4 regions of the Enterobacter ludwigii genome follow, and region 3 is predicted to be linked to each of the others. Evidence: predicted binding sites of a transcription regulator. Region 3 holds the regulator's gene; each other region holds the start of a gene.
What was found. Region 3 encodes LexA, which represses DNA repair genes until DNA is damaged. Its sites were predicted from a motif close to TNCTGTATGTACATACAGNA; they were not measured.

Region 1 (5,951 bases), 1.8 Mb from region 3:
TCAGATAGGTTCGATGACTGAGGGCCAGATCAAACTGGTTTGTCGGCAATGCATGGACCGTTGCGCAGTAGGAAATACATGGCCCCCGGATCTTGCTGAGTTCGTTTCGCTGACTTCAGAGAGTGGTGCCAATCCGTTCGGGCTGACATCTGACCGGGTGATGAGTGAATACCGTCGCTGGCGTAACGAGTCGTATCGTTTTTCGGGTAGCGACAAATATCCGTGGCCGCAGCCGGTGCTGTATCACATCTGCATAGAAATGCGCAGAACTGGTATTGAGCGTCAGATGACCGAGGGGGAACTTAAAAAACTGGCAGAGAAATTATTAATCAAATGGACGAAGCACGTAAGCAACGGGCTTTCAGTTCCACCAATCCGTCGACAGCTAGCTGCACCGCAGCATCCGGCAGGGCCAACTCCGGCACAGCTACTGATGGAAGAATACCAACGCCTCAAAGCGGCAGGTTTAACCAACTAATCGAGTATTGACCAATGACCAAAGCATTAACACAAAAAGAGCAGGTGGCGGTATTTGTGCGCTACCGACCGAACTGCACCGTTGGCGATGTTTCCGAAGCGCTGGACATGGCTGGAGGTACAGCCGGAAGGCTGCTGCGCGAACTCAGTGACGAAGGCGTGATTATTCGCTCACGTGACAGCGTTCAGTACACATACCGGGCGGTACCGCACGCAGAAATTCCAGACGTAATCCTCCCGTGCATGGTTGAAAAAAGTGATCCGCTCAGGATGCAGGCTGCCGAGCAGAAAGCGAAGGAGCTGGAGGAGAAGGGGCTTTGGCGAAGAGCAGCAGCAGTATATTCGGACATGTTTGGTATCGCCGGTAGCGCTGTTGAAGTAGCCCGTATTGCCAAGCGCCGTAAAGACTGTCTGCGCCAGGCGGGGAGGGTATGACTATGGCAAGCAAAAACCTCTGGACACTCATTCGCACTATTCAGCACGGTGGCGAGATCACCCCGCGGCAAGTTCGCCAGTTGCTGAGCTGCGACAGCAAAAAGGCCTGTCGCCTGCTGGAGCATCTCGTTTCTGCTGGTGCCGTGAAGAACATCGGTCAGCGACACCACCCGGTGTACGTGATGCAGCCAGGCGGGGAAACATGCATTAAGCCATTACCGGTGATTCGCAAGAAGTCCGGTATCACCGAAGTTTGCCGCCAGAACTGGCAAGGCTATATGATTCACAAAATTTTCGGGAGCGCGCGAGTATGAGCGATTTATTTAGCAACATCGACAAACGCGCGTTAAGGGAAGCCGCAACTTACACAAAAATTGCCGGAGATGCGAGGATGGCACGAAACTAAATTGGTGATATAAAAGACTGTGACATGTCACGGAGAAAGTTATGAAAATAAACCATCAATACCTCAAGGATTTACTAATAGCTTTCGAGGAAACTCAAGGCCCTGACACAATGCTAAGTGAGCTTGGTGAATCAGGGTTTCACCAAGACGACTCGGATTTTATTTTCCATATGCGTTTGCTTTATGACAATGGGCTGATTGTTAGGACTGATGGGAAATCTGGGTTTGGGCACGAGATGTCCAGATCTTTGGGAGAAGGGGTTAGCTATTACTGGCTTGATACTCCGCTCAGGCTGACGGCAAGAGGGCATGATTTTATCGCTGACCTGCGTCAGAAAGAGGTATGGCAAACCATAAAAACAAATTTTAAAGATGAAGGAATAAGCACACTAATGGGCCTATCAAAATCACTGGCGATGGGTTTTGCCAAGAAGAAAGTAAAAGACCTGATTGGCCTAGACATTGAGTGAAGAAATCCTCGTAACCTCAAAAATTTGATATATCCCTAAGCCCGCTGCGTGCGGGCGTTTTCTCACCAATGGGAAAAAATACTCTAAGAAACATAGCAGTAGCCTTCGCAAAAAGTGCTTTTAAAGGATTGATCATTTTCTCAGATGAGTATACTGTTTATTTATCCAGTAAATCTTCGAAAGGGAAGTTATGAAAATCGAAGTCACCATCGACCGAACCAAAAAGCTACCCGACGTTGCTATTCCGGCACTTGAGCAGGAGCTTCTGAAGCGAATCACTCAGAGCTACACCGACTGCAAACTGGTCGTTCGCCGGGCCGGTTCTGACGGGTTAAACATTGTTGGCGGAGAAAATACGGAAAAAAAGCGTTTTGAAGAAATCCTGCAGGAAACCTGGGAGAGCGCTGACGAGTGGTTTTATAAAGACAGCATGCAATAACTTTCCAGTGTGGAGGGGGGATTGGTGAAACAAAAAGAAGAATTACCGAGCAAAGGTTACGCGGTCATCAGATGCCACGATGGGGTTATCGTTGCACGACTGCCCTCATTTCCAGAATGTGATCGCGCTTTGATGTACAGGCGGGGCGATGAAGTATCTTTCATACCGCTAAAGGGGGATGAGATTGTAGGTACACCAACACTCTTTAATGAAATGCTGGAAAAAGCGGGTTACTGTTCAAAACGGCAATAGCATTGATTAGATATTAACAAGCATGAGACGCCATGTTAATCATGTCATCTCATGCTCTCGATTACTACTTGAATACGAGTTTTAGCTCATTGCTGTTTCTTGTAATGAATCTTCAGTATGAGTTTTAAACGATTTACTATGAAGTTCAACTTCTTTAACAGCCAGCGCTGATTCTATCGCATTGAATGCAATTTCCCAACGTTCGACCCATGATTGGATAGGTGTAGATTTACATTTTTCGATTAGATAGTTGTAGGCATTGGTTTTCTTTGTATCAACTAAACTAAATGACTCTACAACCCCAGCAGCATCAACAGATAGCCCCTGGCCAACGAACCAGGATGGATGATCCTGCATCAGTGAGGTTATAAATGAGTCAGGAAATAAACCCTCAATCGAATGCCCACTTCTAATAGAAACGTAATCTTTATTTGCTTCAAATCTAATACCTTGGTTTCCAAAGAAACCTTGCAGCGCTTTTCTTTCTTTGATGCCAGCGTCATCACCATCAAATATAGTTACAATTTGTGCTTGATCGTATAAGAACTTATAACACCCTCTTAGAAAACCTCCTAAGGCTGAAACTCCACCAAACTCTTCTATCTGAGCAGATCTCAATAGTGGCCAATTTTGAGCATAATCATCTACAGATAAAATCTTGAGGATTTGTGATATATATAATTTGTCTGTAATTCCTTCAACGAATATAGCTGCACCAGAAAGATTGAAGAAGTCAGAAAATTTAACGCCCAAATTTTCACGTATGCTCGAAACCGCGTCAAATTTTTTAAGATGTTTCTTGTCCTTTGTTACACCGTTTTCTTTTACCAATTCAATAATTTTGGTTACGTCATTGCTTACAAATGACAGGGCATGTGTTGTGGTAACAACATATGCTACTAATTGTAATGATTCAATTATCTTTGAGCAAGAAACACCAAGCGAAGGATGTAGAAATGACTCAGGTTCCTCAATCATCCAAATTGTTTGAATCCCTTTTTCAAGTTTCTTTTTAGAAATTGATTTGAAAGCAGAGAATAATGAAAGGCATTGTATCCCTGTTCCTTTGCTAGATAAAGTATTTTCTACAGTGTCTTTCATCTGCAAACTGAAATTACCAAAAAGCGAATCTATTTCTTTTGGTGGTTTTATATATAATTGACAATCATGAATTCCACTGTTTACCATCTCGGTGGTGATTTCTTGAGATATTTCAGATAATTTTGCTTTAATGAGTTCGATAGATGGAGCAATTGCTGATGATACTTCAGTTCTAATGTAAGGTTCTAGAAGCGTATTGTAAATGTCTTCAATGCTTTTAGAAGATGGGATATATATACAGCCAAATGACTTTAGGAGTTTATCAACAAAGATTCGTTCCTTAGAAGTATATTTGCTAGATGTAATGTCTTGCTTTCTTTTATATCCTTTAAAAACGCTATAATAGAAATTATTTTTATTTGTTATTGTTAAGTGAACGGTTACTTCATTTTGTGGTGTTGATAGCCTAGAGTCTTCAATCATATCAAATAATTGCAGGTATCTATCTCGTAAACTTAATGTTCTTCTTCCCCTTTGTGGTTGATTTAATTCTTGTTCATCAGCGATTTCAATATCAGGCTTATCAAGCGATAAGCTGTTTTCTGAAGTGTTTTCTTCAATTAAACTATCATCTTCATCATCTGAGTCATCTTGATCTATTAAATGGTCTGATACGTCATTTAGTTCATTATCTTCAAATAGAAATTTAACAGCAAAGCTTGTTTGACCTGATTTTAGATTATCGGGGATATCACTGTCGTAATTATATAAGTGACTTTTATATTTTCCTTCAAAAAAAACCCTCATTGCATGTAGTAGGTTAGATTTTCCACTATTGTTTTTACCAACAATAGTTATGCCATTTAGCCCATCAGTGGTTATTTCACCAGAGATAGAACGAAATTGTGATACTTTAAATGAAATTATTTGCATGCTAATAATCCAATATCATCATTATTAATGAACGTTTCAAGATGAATCCAAACTATAAATTGTTGGCAACTTACCGTCCATGAAGTTTTGTGTGTTTAAGGCGAAATAGGGTCATTTATTAGAGCTTTTCTTATTAGTTTTTAACACATTTATGCTGGGAGAGGGTAACGTCCCTTACTAGTTGTGTTATATTCCAGTCATAGGCTTGAACACCCTATACCTGCTGCGCCACTGGAGAGATACCATGGCGCAAACACCAAACAAGAATAAATCCTTACTGACCCTTCAAAGGGCCAGCAATTTTCTTTTGATGTCACTCCTTCAGGAGGCGGCATGAAGAAAAGTTGGTTCACTCATACCGGGCTGACAACCGAAGAAGCCAATGAGCTGGTGGCGCGCTATAAGTCTAAAGGCGTCCCCGTCGAGAAAAGTCTCGATATTGACCCTCGTTTTTGGATAGTCAGCGCATTACTACCTCAGCAAAAATCCTCAGCTAAGACAGCGCAAAGTATGCGTTCCCGGGCATGGGGGTGATCGTGACAGTCTACAACATCCTCCCGATGGGTAAGCCACGCATGACGCGTGCCGACAAATGGAAGAAGCGCCCTGAAGTTATGCGTTATCGGGCCTTTTGCGATCACGTTCGGCTCCTGGGCATTTGCATGCCCGACTCGAATTCACACGTTACCTTCGTTCTTCCAATGCCGAGGAGCTGGAGCAAGAAAAAGCGCGCAGAGATGAACGGGAAGCCCCATCAGGGTAAACCCGATCTTGATAACCTGATGAAGTCTTTGATGGATGCACTCTTCGAAGACGACACACATATCTGGGATTCAAGGATAACAAAGCTCTGGGGCGAGAACGGGCAGATCATTATCAGGGAGAGCGAGTGATGCGTGCGCTTCTTCAACCTGTGATTGCGAGAGAACTTGGTGTCGTGCTGTTGAAGCCGGGCAGGGAGCTGATGGAGTTATTCACAGCAGGCAGAATCCTGATCGAGCGCCAGCCAGAAAGTATGGCCGGGTATCAAACTGGTCGTGTTCCGGATGCGCGGCAGCCACTGGAAGACAACGAGCAGCTGCGAAGCTTCTTCTTGAATGAAAAGGTCCTGATTGCAGCCGGTGGAATAAGCGGGCTTGATTACTGGTTGCTGAAGTACGGCGGCGGAAATTGCCAGTACGCTTACAGTGATTACCACTATCACGAACTAACCATCATGCACCATGAGCCAGGGTCTATCCTGCTTTGTGGCTATTGCGACAACCAACTGCGAGAGCAGCATACCGAGGCGCTGGCAGAACTGGCACGCAGAAACGTAATTGCCTTTATTCTGGATTCTATTCGTGTTTCTCTCGGTATCGACAAAAGTCGCGAGATTTCCCTCGCGGAACTCAGCTGGTGGGCTGTTCGTAAGTCAGTAACGGATGCTTTACCAGAATGTTGTGCTCGGGAAGTGCTTCGTTTACCCGAAGAAAGCGAGATTGGGCGCGAAAGCGAT
Region 2 (5,951 bases), 2.1 Mb from region 3:
AATACCTATTATCAGGGGCCGTACGATCATGAGTTTACGTTTGAGAAATTGTTCGAAAAGCCTTTCGCCGTATTTTGTCGGGAAGGGCATCCGGCGACGGGCGCGACATCCATTACCGAATTGCTGAATTATAACTGGACAATGCCGACGCCACGCGGGAGTTATTATAAGCAATTAGAAGATGTTTTTACTCATCGCTCGCAAATACCGCGCATTGACGTTGTCTGCGAAACGTTTTCTTCCTGCATTAGTCTTGTTGCACAAAGTGATTTTTTAAGTATCCTGCCAAAGGAACTGGGCTGTGACCCGCTGCTGGCGCACCGTCTGGTTATGCTGCCCGTTGTCGAATCGCTACCTAAAGCGGCCTATTATTTAATTCAGCGTCGTGATTCTCGTCAGACACCCCTGACCGAATCGTTAATTACGCAATTCAGAAGAGAGGCGCGGAAAATAGTATCGGAGTGAAGTGGGGAGTAAAATAAAAAAACAGAGCCTGTCCGACATCAGACAGACCCTACAACACACAGCAGTGCTTCCCTTCGCAGATCCTGAATGTTATATCCGTGAAGCAGGTTTATTTAATTATAACAGCCCACCCTCAAAAAGATATGTTTTAGCATCATTGATTCCACATTTTTTAACCTAAACTTTCTGTTTTATGTGTGCTGAAATTTAAGTTAAGTCGCGTTTAACTTTTGCGAAGAAATAATTTTATATTCATCAGGTTAATATTTATGTCCTTATCCTGGGGGGCGGTTATTGAGGCCCATGCCTGGCGCAGGTATAGTACAGGCTCAGATGTAGCGGGAGGATGTCCATGAACCCTGACGACAAATCACTTTTTCTTGACGCCATGGAGGGTATCCAGCCCCTGAAGCGCTGCACGGATATTCACTGGCAGCCGAGCCGCAACACGCGGACGCGTCAGGAGATTGATACCGAGCAACTGGATAACTTCCTGACCCTGGGCTTCCTGGAACTTCTGCCCCTGGAGGAGCCGCTGGCGTTCAGACGGGAAGGGGTGCAACAGGGCGTTATTGATAAGCTCCGCTCGGGTAAATATTCCCGCCAGGCCAGCTTAAATCTGTTACGCCAGCCCGCCGAGCGTTGCCGGCAGATGCTGTTTTCCTTTATCCGCCAGGCTGGACGCGATGGATTACGTAACCTGGTGATCATTCATGGAAAAGGGCGGGAGCAGAACGCCCATCCCAACGTGGTACGCAGCTATCTGGCGCGCTGGTTAACCGAGTTCGAGGAAGTGCAGGCCTTTTGCGTGGCGCTGCCGCATCACGGCGGCAGCGGAGCATGCTATGTTTCGCTACGAAAGTCTGACGAAGCGAAACAGGAGAACTGGGAACGGCACGCTAAGCGCAGCCGTTAAGCGCTTCTGGCGGGCGAGACGTTCGCCCGCCTGTCACTCAGAAGGTTTCCCAGTTGCTGTCGGTGGCGGTGTTGGCCGTTGCCGGGCGTAACAGCTGTGGGGTTTTCACCGTGGCCGGGCGGGGTGCGGTGGCTTTTTCCTTTCCGTTCAGGCGAAACGCTGCCACAGCCTGGCGCAGTTGTTCCGACTGATCTTCCAGGGCCGCCGCCGCCGTGGCGGATTGCTGTACCAGCGCGGCGTTTTGCTGTGTGACGCTGTCCATCTGCGAAACGGCCAGGCTCACCTGTTCGATGCCGCGGCTCTGTTCATCGGACGCCGACGAAATCTCGCCCATGATATCGGTCACGCGGGTCACGGCAGCGACAATCTCCTTCATGGTTGCGCCCGCTTCGCTGACCTGCTCTGAACCGGTATTCACCCGGCTGACGGAGTTCTCAATCAGCCCTTTGATCTCTTTCGCCGCCTGCGCACTGCGGCTGGCCAGCGTGCGGACTTCACCTGCGACGACCGCAAAGCCACGACCTTGCTCCCCGGCACGCGCGGCTTCCACCGCCGCGTTAAGCGCCAGAATGTTTGTCTGGAAGGCAATGCTGTCAATCACGCCGGTAATGTGCGCAATTTGCTGCGAGCTGTCGGCGATTTCGGTCATGGTACGGACAACGTTATCGACCACGTGACCGCCACGGGCCGCCGTTTCTGAAGCGTTCTTCGCCAGTAGCGTAGCCTGACGGGCGTTGTCGGAGTTCTGTTTAACCGTTGCGGTCAGCTCTTCCATGCTGGCTGCTGTCTCCTCCAGCGAAGCCGCCTGTTGCTCGGTGCGGGCAGACAGATCGTTGCTTCCGGCGGCTATTTCACCTGCGCCTGTGTAAATGGAGTCGGTGCTACCACGCACGGCGCTGACGGTGGTCACCAGCGACTGCTGCATCTCATGCAGACCCGCCGCCAGCTGGCCCATCTCATTGCGGCCAGACAGGGCGATATCCTGCGTCAGATCGCCGCCCGCAATGGCGCGAATATGGTTCATAATCATGTGGAGCGGTTTTAACAGCAGGTGTTGTAAACCCTGCCAGATCACCACCAGCACCGCGATAACGGCCAGGAAGATCGCTGCCAGCGTCCATTGCATCTGGGTAAAGCTGCTCAGGTTCTCTTCGGTTGCGGCTTTCAGCAGGGTGTTGTTTTCGGCGCGCCAGCGGTTATAAACCCCTTCCATATCGTCCTGGGCCTGTTGGGCATCCAGATCGCCATAGGCCTGGTAGTTGTCGGCACGCAGATACGCAATGGAGAGACGCATCACTTCATGCATCTGGCTCCATGATTTCTGCATTTCGTCGGTTAATGCCGCGTTCTGGCCGTTAACCTGCGGCATTTTCTGCCACTCTTTGTTATAGGCTTCAGCTTTAGCCAGAGAATCAGCTGCGGTGCCAAGCAGTTTGTTGATCGCCGCAAGGGACGCCGGGTCGCGCTGGTTTTTCAGGTAGCGGATCGCCACGCGGGTGACGGTGACGCGCGTTTTGATCAGCGTGTTCACGCTGTCGCTCAGGCTCTCCTGCTGGGCATTGAGCACCCCGGAGTTCTGGAAGTTATGGCGGTCGTTGCTGACGGCAGAGTAGAACAACCCTCCCGTGACAACTTGCAACAGACAGAATATGGTGAGAGCAAAGATAATACCGGTAATCACGTGCAGATTTTTCAGCATAGCGGTCGTCCGTTAGAGAAGATGCAGGGTTACACAAATACTATCGTCGTAGAGAAATTAAACTTTAATTTAACTCGCGCTTAACTACGGGGTCTGTTAAGGAACTCGTTGTAAATCCGGATCATTTTTATGAGGAAGGTCGACATGAGCAGCATTGATAAAAGCGGGACGTACGCACTTGGGTCGCGGACGGTTAAACGGCTTGGCTATGGCGCGATGCAGCTTGCCGGGCCGGGCGTGTTTGGTCCTCCAAAGGACAAAAATGCCGCGCTGGATGTGCTCCGCGAAGCGGTGGCTGCTGGGGTGAATCACATTGATACCAGCGATTTTTACGGGCCGCATATCACCAACCAGCTGATCCGCGAGGCGCTTCATCCGTACCGCGACGATCTGACGCTCGTCACCAAGATCGGTGCCCGTCGCGGCAGTGATGCCTCCTGGCTGCCGGCCTTCTCCGCGCAGGAACTGACGCAGGCGGTACATGACAACCTGCGTAATCTGCAGCTGGATGTGCTGGATGTGGTTAATCTGCGCATCATGTTCAGCGCACACGGGCCAGCAGAAGGCTCAATTGCTGAACCTCTCGCCACGCTGGCCGAGTTACAACAGCAAGGTTTGGTGCGCCATATTGGCCTGAGCAACGTCACGGCCACCCAGGTTGCGGAAGCGCAGAAGATGGTGCAGGTGGTGTGTGTGCAGAACATGTACAACATCGTGAACCGTGGCGATGATGCGCTGGTGGATTCGCTGGCGCAGCAGGGGATTGCGTATGTGCCGTTCTTCCCGCTGGGCGGTTTTACACCCCTGCAATCATCCGGGCTGCAGGCGGTCGCTGATTCGCTGGGCGTAACGGCAATGCAGGTCGCGCTGGCGTGGTTGCTGCAACGCTCGCCGAACATCCTGTTGATCCCCGGCACCTCCTCCGTGGCGCATCTGCGACAAAATCTTGCGGCGGCGGAGCTGGTGCTCCCGGCTGACGCGCTGGAAACGCTCGATTCGCTGGCGGATTAAGCCAGACAGGCATAAGCCCAAAGCAGTGCTTTGGGCTTTTTTGTCCCTCTTGAAACCTGAATGTCGCTGCCGCAGGCGTTATCTGGCTATTCTTTCGCCGATGCGCAGGATACGGCTGAATTAAATCCGCTCACACTTCAATGCGTTTGGGGTAACCCCCGTAAAGGACCTTGATCCTTGTCCATAATTCGTAATACTGTATTTATATACAGTATCTGGCGAGAAAGGCATTTATGGACACTCTCTTTTCTTATTATCCAAAGCAACCCCTTGAATTACCGTTATTTGTAGAACGCGTAGCGTGTGGTTTTCCAAGCCCGGCGCAGGATTATGTGGAGGATCGTCTCGATCTTAACCGCCTGGCCGTCAGGCATCCCAGCGCGACCTACTTTGTGAAGGTGAGCGGAGACTCGATGATCGGCGTTGGGATCGGCGATGGCGATCTGCTGGTCGTCGATCGTTCGTTAAACGCCGTGCACGGGGATATTGTGGTGGCATCCGTCGCGGGTGAGTTTACGGTCAAAGAGCTGCAGACCCGCCCGATCCTGAGGTTAGTGCCGCATAACGTTCGCTATCAGCCGATCACGTTTCAGTCCGAAGAGGAACTGCAGATCTTCGGTGTTGTCACCCACACACTCAAAACGCATAAACATGTTCGCGCTGGTTGATGTGAACAGCTTTTATGCCTCCTGCGAGACGGTGTTTCGGCCCGATCTGCGGGGCAAACCCGTGGTGGTGGTCTCCAATAACGACGGCTGCATTATTTCGCTGTCGCGGGAGGCAAAGCAGTTCGATATAAAAATGGGCGAGCCGTATTTCAAATTCAAAGAGAAGCGCTTTCCCGCGCGGGTTTACGTCTTTAGCTCGAACTATGCGCTTTATGCCGATCTCAGCAGCCGGGTGATGCAGACGCTGACCGACTTCGCCCCGGCCATAGAGATTTACTCCATTGATGAGGCGTTTGTGAACGTTGCTGGCATCAGCAACTGCATGGCGCTGGAGGCGTTTGGTCATCATATGCGCACGCAGGTGTTTAAAAATACGGGATTAACCGTTGGCGTAGGCATTGCCCCCACGAAAACGCTGGCGAAGCTGGCCAACTATGCGGCAAAGCGGTGGAGCAGCACGGGAGGCGTAGTGGATTTATCGGATCGCGAGCGGCAACGTAAACTGCTGGCGCGCGTACCGGTAGAGGAGGTGTGGGGCGTCGGGCGGCGCATTACCAAAAAACTTAATGCGATGGGCGTCACCACGGCGCTGGATCTGGCACAAGCTTCCTCGTGGGTCATCCGCAAACATTTTAACGTTGTCCTGGAGCGCACGGCACGCGAGCTGCGCGGCGAGCCCTGTCTTGATCTGGAAGAGTTCACGCCCACGAAGCAGCAGATTATCTGTAGCCGCTCGTTTGGACACCGTATTACGCAATATGAGGAGATGCACCAGGCCATTTGCGCCTACGCTGAACGGGCTGCGGAAAAGCTGCGCAGCGAGCATCAATATTGTCGCTTTATCAGCGTGTTTTTGCGTACCAGCCCGCATGCGGACAACGAGGTTTATTACGGCAATCAGGCGTCTGTCACCCTGATGACGCCCACCAATGACTCGCGCGATATCATCCGTGCCGCCACCGATGCGCTGGGGCGCATATGGCTTGACGGCTATCGCTACATGAAAGCGGGGGTGATGCTGGCGGACTTTTTCAGTAGCGGCGTCGCCCAGCTGAATTTATTTGACGATAACCGTTTGCGCGCCAACAGCGCGGCGCTGATGGCGCTGATCGACAGCGTGAATCATTCCGGGAAAGGGAAGATATGGTTTGCCGGGCAGGGGATTGAGAAATCCTGGGCGATGAAGCGCGAG
Region 3 (5,951 bases):
GTTCAAGTTTCCATAAATATCCGTTAATCCAGGCTTCAGGGTAGCCTTCAAGCACGTAGATAAACTCTTCTTCGTCGCTTTCAGCATGAGGATAAGAGGTCCGTCGGCCTGGCGGTAAGCGCTCATGGTGTATACCAATGCGTCCAAGGCCGAGCTTACGCGCCAGCGGTGCGCCAATGGCAAAACGTTCACTACTGTCGGGATAGGTTGAGTCATCTGCGCCTTCTACGTCGCGCCAGTGTCGAATACAGTCAGGTCTTTTCATCGTTTATTCCCCGGATTGCGTTGCGTCAGGTATAGCACAGCCTGGCGGATCTCGGTGTTTTTAGCAGAACATGATAAAGTGGGGGTTTTCCAGCCTATAACATCCGGGGTGCTAAATGGATAAGTCCACAAAAGAGCTGTTAGCGCAGGCAGAAAAGCTGTGCGTGCAACGCAATGTGCGCCTGACTCCGCAGCGCCTTGAAGTATTACGTTTGATGAGTCTGCAGCAGGGCGCGATCAGCGCGTACGATCTGCTTGATCTGCTGCGCGAAAGCGAGCCACAGGCTAAACCGCCAACGGTGTACCGCGCGCTGGATTTCCTGCTGGAACAGGGCTTTGTGCATAAAGTTGAATCGACAAACAGCTATGTGCTGTGCCATCTGTTCGATCAGCCAACCCATACGTCGGCCATGTTTATCTGCGATCGCTGCGGCAGCGTGAAGGAAGAAGGTGCGGAAGGCGTTGAAGATATTATGCATACGCTGGCAGCCAAAATGGGCTTTGCGTTGCGTCATAACGTGATTGAAGCGCACGGCCTGTGCTCAGCCTGCGTAGAGGTAGAAGCCTGTCGTCACCAGGATGAGTGCCAGCACGACCATTCTGTACTGGTGAAGAAAAAGCCGCGTTAACGGCAAAAGAAAAGGCGGCCCGAAGCCGCCCTCAGGGGGAGTAAAGGATTACCAGCGATAATCGTTACGTGTTTCCCAGTCTTTCACTTCGTTTTCAGCACGATCTTTCTCGTAGCCGTAACGTTCCTGAATTTTACCCACCAGCTGATCGCGTTTACCTTCGATGATGGTCATATCATCATCCGTCAGCTTACCCCACTGTTCTTTCGCTTTACCTTTGAACTGCTTCCAGTTGCCGCCGATTTCGTCTTTATTCATAATCGTGTCCTCGTGTTAAGCGTCTGTATGTTTCGTCCGCTTCGTTCTTTTCTGCTGGACGTGATTATTATTGTAGTTAAGGATCCGGCAGTTGTTTTTATTTTCGGAATCTTTAACCGTCACGATATATCGTGGCGGGAAGGCAGCCAGGTGTTATTTCGCCAGTGACGATGCCAGATAAAGGCCAGCGACAGGCCACGTAACGCGAGGAAAACCGCCAGAGCCAGCCACAAACCGTGGTTGCCCAGATACGGCAGCGTCAGCAACGTCAGACCAAATCCCGCCGCAGCGACCGCCATGCTATTGCGCATCTCCGCACCTCGCGTCGCGCCAATAAACATGCCGTCCAGCAGATAACACCACACGCCCACCACCGGTAAGATTGCCTGCCAGAAGAGATAGTGACTCGCCAGTTCGCGCAGCGATGGGAGGGAGGTGAGTAAGGCAACGATCTGTTCACCCAGAAAGGCGTAAATGAGTGCAAACGCCAGCGCCACCAGGCCTGACTGACGACAGGCGGCCCGCCACACCTCGCGGAGCTGGCCGCTTTCGCGTGCACCATACGCTTGTCCGGAATGGGCTTCAACGGCATAGGCAAAGCCATCCAGCGCATACGCGGTAAAGGTGAGCAGCGTCATCAGGACCGCATTAACCGCGACGATCTCCGGCCCAAGTCGCGCCCCAAAGACCGTCAGCGCGCCAAAGCAGAGCTGAAGCAGTAACGAGCGCAGCATAATGTCGCGGTTAAGCGCCAGCAGCGTGCGGATATTACCGCGCCACGCGGTTTTGAGCATCGCAAGCGAGATACCGCGCAGGGCCAGCACGCGCCAGACCATCCACAGGCCGATGAAAAAGGTACCGTATTCTGCAATTGCCGTCGCCAGCGCGGCGCCCTGCACGTTCATATGCAGACCCATCACCAGCCAGACATCAAGCACGATGTTGAGAAGATTGCCTGCCACCAGCAGAATGACTGGCGCACGGGCATACTGCACGCCGAGTAACCAGCCAAGCAGAACCAGGTTCGCCAGTGATGCAGGCGCGCTGAGCCAGCGAATTTCAAGGAAGCGCCGCGCCTGCTCAAGTACCGCCTCGCTACCGCCAACGACATGCAGCGCCAGATCAATCAGTGGCGTGCGCAACACCACGATCAGCGCACCCGCGCCCAGGGCAAGGATCAAGGGTTGTACCAGCGCTCGCGCCAGACGCAACGGATCTTTTGCGCCGTACGCCTGAGCCGTAAGCCCGGTGGTACTCATACGCAAAAAGAGCAGCAGCATAAAAAGGAAGCTGGTTGCCGTCGCGCCGATCGCGACGCCGCCCAGATAAACGGGGGAATCCAGATGACCAATAACAGCCGTGTCTACCAGTCCCAGCAGAGGGACGGTGATATTGGAAAAAATCATTGGCAGTGCAAGACGCCACAATGCCTTATCTGATGTCGTCAGCAGTGACATGAAAAATACCGGCAGTGGAGATTGAATCAGGCTACGGCAGGTCCGTAGCCTGTTATGACATGATTACAGCCATTCACCGTTGCGGATAACCCCAACAGCCAGCCCTTCAATAGAGAAGTTATGTTCGCGGAGATCCACCACAATCGGGGAGAACTCGTTGTTTTCAGGCAGTAACTGGACGGTGTTACCCTGCTTTTTCAGACGCTTAACGGTAACTTCATCGTCAATACGCGCGACCACAACTTGCCCGTTGCGCACGTCCTGGGTTTTATGAACTGCGAGCAGATCGCCGTCCAGAATACCGATATCTTTCATCGACATGCCGCTGACGCGCAGCAGGAAATCTGCGCTCGGTTTAAACATGCCCGGGTCAACCTGGTAGTGACCTTCAATATGCTGTTGTGCCAGCAAAGGTTCACCTGCCGCGACACGGCCCACCAGCGGAATGCCTGTCTCTTCTTCCACCAGCAGACGGATGCCACGCGAAGCGCCCGATACAATCTCAATGACGCCTTTACGCGCCAGCGCTTTCAGGTGTTCTTCGGCAGCATTCGGAGAACGGAAACCCAGACGCTGAGCGATCTCCGCACGCGTGGGTGGCATACCCGTCTGGCCGATATGATCCCGGATGAGATCAAACACCTCTTGCTGCCTGGTCGTTAACGCTTTCATTCCGCCCCCTGGGTGTATATACAGTTATGCTGTGAGTATATACAGTCAAAGGCGATTTTGGAACCAAAAACTGCACAAAAAACCAGGGACTTAATTATTTCTCGAGGCTTATCGGAAATGTGACCAAAGCAGCGTGACCCAGGTGATGACCGCAGTGATAATCGCCAGCAATACGGCAGCAGACCCCATGTCTTTCGCCCGGCCGGAGAGCTCATGGAAATCAGAGCCGATACGGTCCACCACGGCCTCAATAGCGCTATTGAGAATTTCCACTATCATCACCAACAGCACGGAGCCGATCAACAAAACGCGGGTAATCGCATCAACATCAAGGAAACAGGCGATAATCACCGCGATGATAGCGGCGACGCCCTCCTGGCGAAACGCGGCTTCATTGACCCACGCGGCACGGAAACCTTTCCATGAATAGCCGGCGGCTTTGATGATTCGGGTTAACCCAGTGGTATTATTGGCCATTAAAAGAACCTTTTAATTAAAATAGCGTCAGTAACAGTAGGCGCAGCGTGTTTCGCTGCTGCCTGAAGTATGACGGGTAACAACAGAAATTTTGCGCGCTTTCTGTTATCCTTGCGCCGCAATTGCATTATTAACCAGAGGCTTTACATCGTTTATGTCCGGCTGGCCACGAATTTACTACAAATTACTTAATTTACCATTAAGCGTCCTGGTAAAAAGCAAGTCTATCCCAGCGGAACCCGCGCTGGAATTGGGGCTCGATACGTCACGCCCAATTATGTACGTTTTGCCTTATAACTCGAAGGCAGACCTACTGACGCTTCGCGCCCAGTGTCTGGCGCATGATTTACCTGACCCGCTTGAACCCCTCGAAGTCGACGGCACTCTGCTGCCGCGCTATGTGTTCATTCACGGCGGGCCGCGCGTGTTTACCTATTACACGCCAAAGGAAGAGTCCATCAAGCTTTTCCACGACTATCTCGACCTGCACCGCAGCAATCCGGGTCTGGATGTGCAGATGGTGCCGGTATCGGTGATGTTTGGTCGCCGCCCGGGCAGAGAGAAAGGTGAAGAGAACCCACCGCTGCGCATGCTTAACGGCATTCAGAAATTCTTCGCGGTCTCCTGGCTGGGACGTGACAGCTTCGTGCGTTTCTCCCCGTCCGTTTCGCTGCGCCGTATGGCGGACGAACACGGCACCGACAAGATTATCGCGCAGAAACTGGCGCGCGTGGCGCGTATGCACTTCGCCCGTCAGCGTCTGGCTGCCGTCGGCCCGCGTCTTCCTGCACGTCAGGACCTGTTCAACAAGCTGCTGGCCTCCAAAGCGATTGCCAGGGCCGTTGAAGACGAAGCGCGCAGCAAAAAGATTTCCCATGAGAAAGCACAGCAGAACGCTATTGCACTGATGGAAGAGATTGCCGCGAACTTCTCTTACGAGATGATTCGTCTTTCCGATCGTATTCTGGGCTTTACGTGGAACCGCCTCTATCAGGGAATCAACGTTCATAACGCCGAGCGCGTACGCCAGCTGGCCCATGATGGCCATGAGATTGTCTATGTCCCCTGCCACCGCAGCCACATGGACTATCTGCTCCTCTCCTATGTGCTCTATCACCAGGGTCTGGTACCGCCGCACATCGCTGCCGGCATTAACCTGAACTTCTGGCCAGCCGGCCCGATTTTCCGCCGCCTGGGGGCGTTCTTTATCCGTCGTACCTTTAAGGGCAACAAGCTCTACTCCACCGTATTCCGTGAATATCTTGGCGAGCTGTTCAGCCGCGGTTATTCCGTTGAATACTTCGTGGAAGGGGGGCGCTCCCGTACCGGTCGTCTGCTCGATCCTAAAACCGGCACGCTGTCGATGACCATTCAGGCGATGCTGCGCGGGGGAACCCGCCCGATCACCCTGGTACCCATCTACATTGGCTACGAACACGTGATGGAAGTGGGCACCTACGCCAAAGAGCTGCGCGGTGCGACCAAAGAGAAAGAAAGCCTGCCGCAGATGCTGCGCGGCCTGAGCAAGTTACGCAACCTTGGCCAGGGCTACGTCAACTTTGGCGAGCCGATGCCGCTGATGACCTATCTGAACAACCATGTTCCGGAGTGGCGCGAGTCTATCGATCCTATCGAAGCGATTCGCCCGGCCTGGCTGACGCCTACGGTCAACAGCATCGCCTCTGAACTGATGGTGCGTATTAACAACGCCGGTGCGGCAAACGCCATGAACCTGTGCTGTACGGCGCTTCTGGCCTCTCGTCAGCGTTCACTGACCCGTGAACAGCTTACGGAGCAGCTGGATTGCTATCTGGATATGATGCGCAACGTGCCGTACTCGGTGGATTCGACCGTACCGGTAAGCACGGCAAGCGAGCTTATCGAGCATGCCCTGCAGATGAACAAGTTTGAAGTCGAAAAGGACACCATCGGCGACATCATCATTCTCCCGCGCGAGCAGGCGGTGCTGATGACTTACTATCGCAACAACATCGCGCATATGCTGATGCTGCCCTCGCTCATGGCGGCCATCATCACCCAGCATCGTCGCATCTCGCGTCAGGAGCTGTTGCGTCATGTTGAAACGCTCTATCCAATGCTGAAAGCGGAGCTGTTCCTGCGCTGGGACAAGGACGAACTGGCGACTGAGCTGGATAAACTGACCGAAGAGCTGCGTCGTCAGGGGCTGATTACC
Region 4 (5,951 bases), on a different replicon from region 3:
CAGCTCCGCCGGGTCAAACTCGGCCAGATCGCTGAGCGCAACGAAATTCTGTACGACCTGAATGTCGCCTTCCACTTCCAGCTCACCGCTGCGGATAAGCGTCGTAAGCTGCTGACGGTCACGTAATTTTGGCAGCACGCTCATGTGCGTAATCACGGAGCAGTCGGCTTCACCTTCCCACTCACCCAGAACGTCAAGCTGGCGTTCACTGAAAACCAGCACAAGCGGCGTCGAGAACTCTTTCAGAACAACTCGCAGCACCTTGCCGTTAAGCCGCTGACGTGCGGCTTTTAGCGCCGGTGCGCGGTAAAGAAAGGCATTCAGGACATTCTCGATGCCTGCGGTGACAAAGGGTTTAAAGGGCACGGGAAACCTCCACTCAGAACTTATAACCGCGATGCAGCGCGACGACACCTGCCGTCATGTTGAAATACTCAACGTTCTCGAATTCCGCATCCTGCATCATGGCCTTTAAGGTGTCCTGATCCGGGTGCATACGGATAGATTCCGCCAGGTACCGATAGCTTTCCGCGTCGTTTGCCACCAGCTCACCAATGCGCGGCAGCACATGGAATGAGTATGCGTCGTAAGCTTTGCTTAACGGCTCAAGAATCGGTTTGGAGAATTCGAGCACCAGCAGGCGTCCACCCGGCTTTAACACGCGGTACATGGAGCGCAGCGCTTTTTCTTTATCGGTGACGTTACGCAGGCCGAAGGAGATAGTGATGCAGTCAAAGGTATTATCCGGGAAAGGCAGCGCTTCGGCGTTCGCCTGCACATACTCGACATTACCTACCACGCCGATGTTACGCAGCTTCTCACGTCCCATTTTGAGCATTGAGTCGTTAATATCTGCCAGAACAACGCGACCAGTTTCGCCCACCAGACGGGAGAATTTTGCTGTCAAATCGCCTGTACCGCCGGCTAAATCCAGTACCGTTTGTCCACGACGCACACCGCTACAGTCGATGGTGAAGCGCTTCCACAAGCGATGAATGCCGAACGACATCAAGTCATTCATCACATCGTACTTCGCCGCCACGGAATGAAATACGTGGGCCACCATATCAGCTTTCTGCGCTTTGGCGACAGTCTGAAAGCCAAAGTGCGTCGTGTCTTGTGAATCGTCAACCATCTCAGAGCCTGCTTATCAGTAAAATGTTCGTGAAGTGTAACAGATTGGGCGCGTTTGCCCTACGTTTCAACCTTCGCGAAAGAAACGTGCCGGACGCTCGTCTGACGTTAAATCTGTCGCTAACGTATTGTCTTCACTGTTTGTCTTTTGTTCGCCAGCGCCTTCGCGCAGGCGAAACTCTTCATCCTGGGCGGTGGCCTGCTCAACTAATTCCGGATTAATCTCGCGCTTCACCTCCACACCCAGGGAACGAAACGCTTCGGCCTGCGCCAGTAAGTTGCCACGCCCGGAAGAGAGTTTTTTCATCGCCTGGCGATAGTTATCCTGGGCGCGGTCAAGGCTTTGCCCGACCGAGGACATATCATCCACAAAGAGGCGCATTTTGTCGTAAAGCTTGCTGGCGCGATCGGCAATCTGCTGCGCATTACGGCTCTGATGTTCATAGCGCCACAGGTTGGCAATGGTGCGCAATGCCACCAGCAGCGTGGTGGGGCTCACCAGCATAATGTTATTTTTTAGGGCTTCGGTAATCAGTTCAGGCTGTCTGTCGAGCGCCAGCAAGAACGCGGGTTCAACCGGAATAAACATCAGGACGTAATCCAGTGAGCGCAGGCCGGGTAACTGCTGGTAGTCTTTTCTGCCCAGCAGACGAATGTGGTTACGCACGGAGGCGATGTGCTCCTGCAGCGCCGACTCGCGGGTGTAGTCATCTTCCGCATTGAAATAGCGCTCATAAGCCACCAGCGTCATTTTGGCGTCTATCACCACATCTTTGCCCTGCGGCAGCCGCACAATCACATCAGGCTGCATACGCGAGCGGGCATCGTTCTCGATACTCACCTGCGTTTCGTATTCATACCCTTCCCGCAGGCCAGAGGCCTCCAGCACGCGGGTCAGCACCACTTCCCCCCAGTTGCCCTGGGTTTTGTTATCGCCCTTCAGCGCACGGGTCAGGTTGACCGCTTCCTGCGCCATTTGCGCATTCAGCTGCTGAAGATTGCGAATTTCATGCGCCAGCGTGTGCCGCTCGCGAGCCTCCTGGCCAAAGCTGTCCTGTACCTGACGACGAAAGCCGTCCAGCTGTTCACGCAGGGGCGTCAGCAAGCTATTCAGGCTTTGGCGGTTTTGTTCGTCTACGCGGCGGTTGCTGTGTTCAAAAATGCGGTTCGCGAGATTCTCGAACTGCTCGCTGAGGCGTTGCTCGCTGTTCATCATCTGGCGGATTTTATCTTCCGCATGCAGCTGGGTGGATTCGAGGCGGGTAGTCACTTCGCGGAGATCGGCCTCCAGCGAGGTGTTGATATCGCGAAGATTGCGCAGCTCGTTGTTGAGCAGTTCGCATTCGTCACGCCAGTGTTCGCTCAGCGCAACCTGCTGTTTTGCTGCGCTTAAATCGGCGACTATCTCTTCGCGCTCGGCCAGCTGATCGGCCTTTTGTTGCGCGTGCTGGTAGCTGGAAATCAGCCAGCCTGCCCCCACGCCCACCAGCGCAATCACTGCATAAATCAGGATTGAGATATCCACAATGCCCCCTGCATCAACGTATTACCTGCACAAAATAGAATTGTGCTGTATAAACGTCCAGTTTGAAAGGGTTTTCCTGCGAGGCGCTACGCAAAAAAAAGGCCGAACGGGTCGGCCTTTTTTCGTATAAGAAGGGATTAGATCAGGCGACGCGCCGCTTCAACCACGATTTTCACCGCATGACTTTCGGTCTGCTTCATGGTTTCCGCGTTCGGGATCTCCTGCTGGGTACGGTTGACGATAACGCCCGCCACCATACCGGCACGCAGACCCTGGCTTGCGCACATGGTCAGCAAGGTTGCAGATTCCATTTCGTAGTTCATTACGCCCATAGACTGCCACTCTTCCATAGAACCTTTGAAGCGGCTTACCACGCGGCCGGAGAAGGTGTCATAACGCTCCTGGCCTGGGTAGAAGGTATCAGAAGAGGCGGTCACGCCTACGTGGGTGGTTGCGCCAACGGATTTCGCGGCTTCAACCAGTGCGGTGGTGCATTCGAAATCCGCCACCGCCGGGAATTCCATAGGGGCAAAGTGCAGACTCGCGCCGTCCAGACGCACGGAAGCGGTTGTCACCAGCACGTCGCCAACGTTGATATGCGGCTGAATAGCACCGGTAGTCCCGATACGCAGAAAAGTACGAATGCCCAGCTGCGCCAGCTCTTCAACAGCAATTGAGGTGGACGGGCCACCGATACCGGTAGAACAGACGATCACCGCTTTGCCATCCAGCTCAGCGCGCCAGGTGGTGAATTCACGATGGGCAGCAAGCTTAACCGGCTTATCCATCAGCGCGGCGATCTTTTCCACACGCTCAGGATCGCCCGGGACGATAGCCAGCGTAGCCCCTTGTAAATCGTTTTTAGTGAGGCCGAGATGAAAAACATCAGACTTAGACATAGGTGACTCCTCTGTGGGTCGGTTAGTCAGAAGAAGTAAAAAGGTACTTTACAGAAGCAGTAAGCAGAATTACGTGACACATCTCACCATGAATGAAAATGATTGCAGTAAATTTCCATGAAATAGTGATTCACATCACATTAACAAGTTATATCGTCAGGTGCTGCACAAAAGATAGACCGTTTCAGGCACTGTGAATTGTTAACCTGGTGACTATATTTACCTTTGCGCTAACTCATTGGTACGGAGAATGCCATGACTGAAAAAACCGGTTTTGCACCTGCAGCGGCCCCTCATGCATCAACCATCGTCTCAACACCTGAAGAGGCCATTACGGCAGGTGAGACCTCCATCCCCTCACAGGGGGAGAATATGCCTGCTTACCACGCGCGGCCAAAATCGGCCGACGGCCCGCTGCCCATCGTGATTGTGGTTCAGGAAATTTTCGGCGTTCACGAACATATTCGCGACCTTTGCCGCCGTCTGGCGCTGGAAGGTTATCTGGCCGTTGCGCCAGAGCTCTATTTCCGTCAGGGCGATCCGAACGACTACAGTGATATACCGACACTGTTCAGCAACCTGGTCAGCAAAGTGCCGGATGCACAGGTACTGGCCGATCTGGACCACGTGGCCAGCTGGGCTGCGCGCAATGGCGGCGACGCACATCGTCTGATGGTGACGGGTTTCTGCTGGGGAGGACGTATCAGCTGGCTGTATGCCGCACATAATCCGCAGCTTAAAGCCGCCGTTGCCTGGTACGGCAAACTGGTGGGGGAGAAAACGCTGAACTCGCCGAAGCATCCCGTTGATATCGCCACCGAGTTAAATGCCCCAGTCTTAGGGCTTTATGGCGGCCAGGACACCGGGATCCCGCTTGATACGGTAGAGACCATGCGCCATGCGCTCCGTGCAGCCAATGCAAAAGCTGAAATCATTGTTTATCCGGATGCCGGCCACGCCTTTAATGCCGACTATCGTCCGAGCTATCACGCAGAATCGGCTAAAGATGGCTGGCAGCGGATGCTGGCATGGTTCAGCCAGTACGGCGGGAAAAAAGCGTAAAACAAAAGCCCGGTCGCGGCTACGCCTTGCCGGGCTTCGGATTTATCAGGCCTGACGCAAATTCTGCGCCGCCCTGACCATGTTCGCGAGTGCCGCGCGGGTCTCCGGCCAGCCGCGGGTTTTCAGTCCGCAGTCCGGGTTGACCCACAGGCGCTCAGCCGGGATCCGCTGGGCGGCTTTTTTCAGCAGGCTCTCAATCCACTCCACGCTCGGTACGTTCGGGGAGTGGATGTCGTAGACACCCGGCCCAATTTCGTTTGGATACTCGAACTCTTCAAAGGACTCCAGCAGTTCCATGTCTGAACGCGACGTTTCGATGGTGATTACGTCGGCATCCAGCGCGGCAATCGAATCCATAATGTCGTTAAATTCGCAGTAACACATGTGGGTGTGGATCTGCGTGTCGTCTTTCGCGACCGCGGCGTTGAGGCGGAAAGCCTCCACACCCCACTTCAGATAAGCATCCCAGTCACTGCGACGCAGCGGCAAACCTTCGCGTAGCGCCGGTTCATCAATCTGGATGATGCCGATACCCGCCGCTTCCAGATCGGCCACTTCATCACGCAGCGCGAGCGCAATCTGTTTGGCGATGGTTTCACGGGTCACATCTTCACGCGGGAAGGACCAGCAGAGGATCGTCACCGGGCCGGTCAGCATCCCTTTCACCGGTTTGTCGGTCAGGGACTGGGCGAATTTTGCCCACTCTACGGTAATCGCTTGCGGGCGGCTGACGTCACCAATCACCACCGGTGGCTTCACACAGCGGGAACCATAGCTCTGCACCCAACCGTTCTGCGTAAAGACGAAACCGTCCAGATGTTCGCCGAAGTATTCCACCATGTCGTTACGCTCGGCTTCACCGTGTACCAGCACGTCCAGACCTAAACGTTCCTGCTCAACAATCGCCTGTCTGATGTGCTCAGCGATGCCGGTGCGGTAGTGATTCGCATCGAGGTTGCCCTTTTTGAAATCCAGACGCAGGCCGCGGATCTCCGTCGTCTGCGGGAAGGAGCCGATGGTGGTGGTTGGCCAAGCTGGCAGGTTGAAGCGGGCACGCTGGGCTTCGGCACGCACTTCATAGGGGCTCTGACGCTGGCTGTCCTGCGCGGTAATGGCCGCCAGACGTTTTTCGACCGCCGGGTTGTGGACGCGCGCCGAATGACGACGCGCCTGAATGGGGGCGCTCCAGTCGGTAATGGCCGTGGTGTCACCGCTATTTAACGCATCACGCAGCAGCGCCAGCTCTTCACATTTTTGCAGCGCAAAGGCAAACCAGCTCTTCACCTCGGGATCCAGGCGGGTTTCCACACTCAGATCGATTGGGCTGTGCA

Region 1: BH714_RS04830 (DinI-like family protein) is a predicted target of LexA. The motif match lies at 1,940-1,959, and genes of this name have one in related genera.
Region 2: umuD (translesion error-prone DNA polymerase V autoproteolytic subunit) is a predicted target of LexA. The motif match lies at 4,286-4,305, and genes of this name have one in related genera.
Region 4: rmuC (DNA recombination protein RmuC) is a predicted target of LexA. The motif match lies at 2,703-2,722, and genes of this name have one in related genera.

The regions. Positions count from the first base shown of each region.
Region 1 covers NZ_CP017279.1:1,020,290-1,026,240, forward strand. The annotation lists gene BH714_RS04810 (replication protein P) at 1-478, shown strand, start outside; gene BH714_RS24260 (DnaT-like ssDNA-binding domain-containing protein) at 1-21, shown strand, start outside; gene BH714_RS04815 (PerC family transcriptional regulator) at 493-912, shown strand; gene BH714_RS04820 (hypothetical protein) at 915-1,226, shown strand; gene BH714_RS04825 (DUF2513 domain-containing protein) at 1,360-1,788, shown strand; gene BH714_RS04830 (DinI-like family protein) at 1,979-2,227, shown strand; gene BH714_RS23460 (hypothetical protein) at 2,252-2,479, shown strand; gene BH714_RS04835 (AAA family ATPase) at 2,561-4,453, opposite strand; gene BH714_RS04840 (hypothetical protein) at 4,787-4,987, shown strand; gene BH714_RS04845 (RusA family crossover junction endodeoxyribonuclease) at 4,978-5,346, shown strand; gene BH714_RS04850 (DUF968 domain-containing protein) at 5,346-5,951, shown strand, end outside.
Region 2 covers NZ_CP017279.1:1,276,336-1,282,286, forward strand. The annotation lists gene BH714_RS06110 (LysR family transcriptional regulator) at 1-465, shown strand, start outside; gene smrA (DNA endonuclease SmrA) at 818-1,381, shown strand; gene tcp (methyl-accepting chemotaxis citrate transducer) at 1,419-3,080, opposite strand; gene BH714_RS06125 (aldo/keto reductase family oxidoreductase) at 3,225-4,091, shown strand; gene umuD (translesion error-prone DNA polymerase V autoproteolytic subunit) at 4,325-4,759, shown strand; gene umuC (translesion error-prone DNA polymerase V subunit UmuC) at 4,743-5,951, shown strand, end outside.
Region 3 covers NZ_CP017279.1:4,058,268-4,064,218, reverse strand. The annotation lists gene BH714_RS19075 (cupin domain-containing protein) at 1-265, opposite strand, end outside; gene zur (zinc uptake transcriptional repressor Zur) at 381-893, shown strand; gene BH714_RS19065 (CsbD family protein) at 942-1,151, opposite strand; gene dinF (MATE family efflux transporter DinF) at 1,271-2,608, opposite strand; gene lexA (transcriptional repressor LexA) at 2,672-3,280, opposite strand; gene BH714_RS19050 (diacylglycerol kinase) at 3,389-3,757, opposite strand; gene plsB (glycerol-3-phosphate 1-O-acyltransferase PlsB) at 3,912-5,951, shown strand, end outside.
Region 4 covers NZ_CP017280.1:67,853-73,803, reverse strand. The annotation lists gene ubiJ (ubiquinone biosynthesis protein UbiJ) at 1-366, opposite strand, end outside; gene ubiE (bifunctional demethylmenaquinone methyltransferase/2-methoxy-6-polyprenyl-1,4-benzoquinol methylase UbiE) at 380-1,135, opposite strand; gene rmuC (DNA recombination protein RmuC) at 1,202-2,659, opposite strand; gene udp (uridine phosphorylase) at 2,797-3,558, opposite strand; gene BH714_RS23230 (dienelactone hydrolase family protein) at 3,814-4,620, shown strand; gene metE (5-methyltetrahydropteroyltriglutamate--homocysteine S-methyltransferase) at 4,666-5,951, opposite strand, start outside.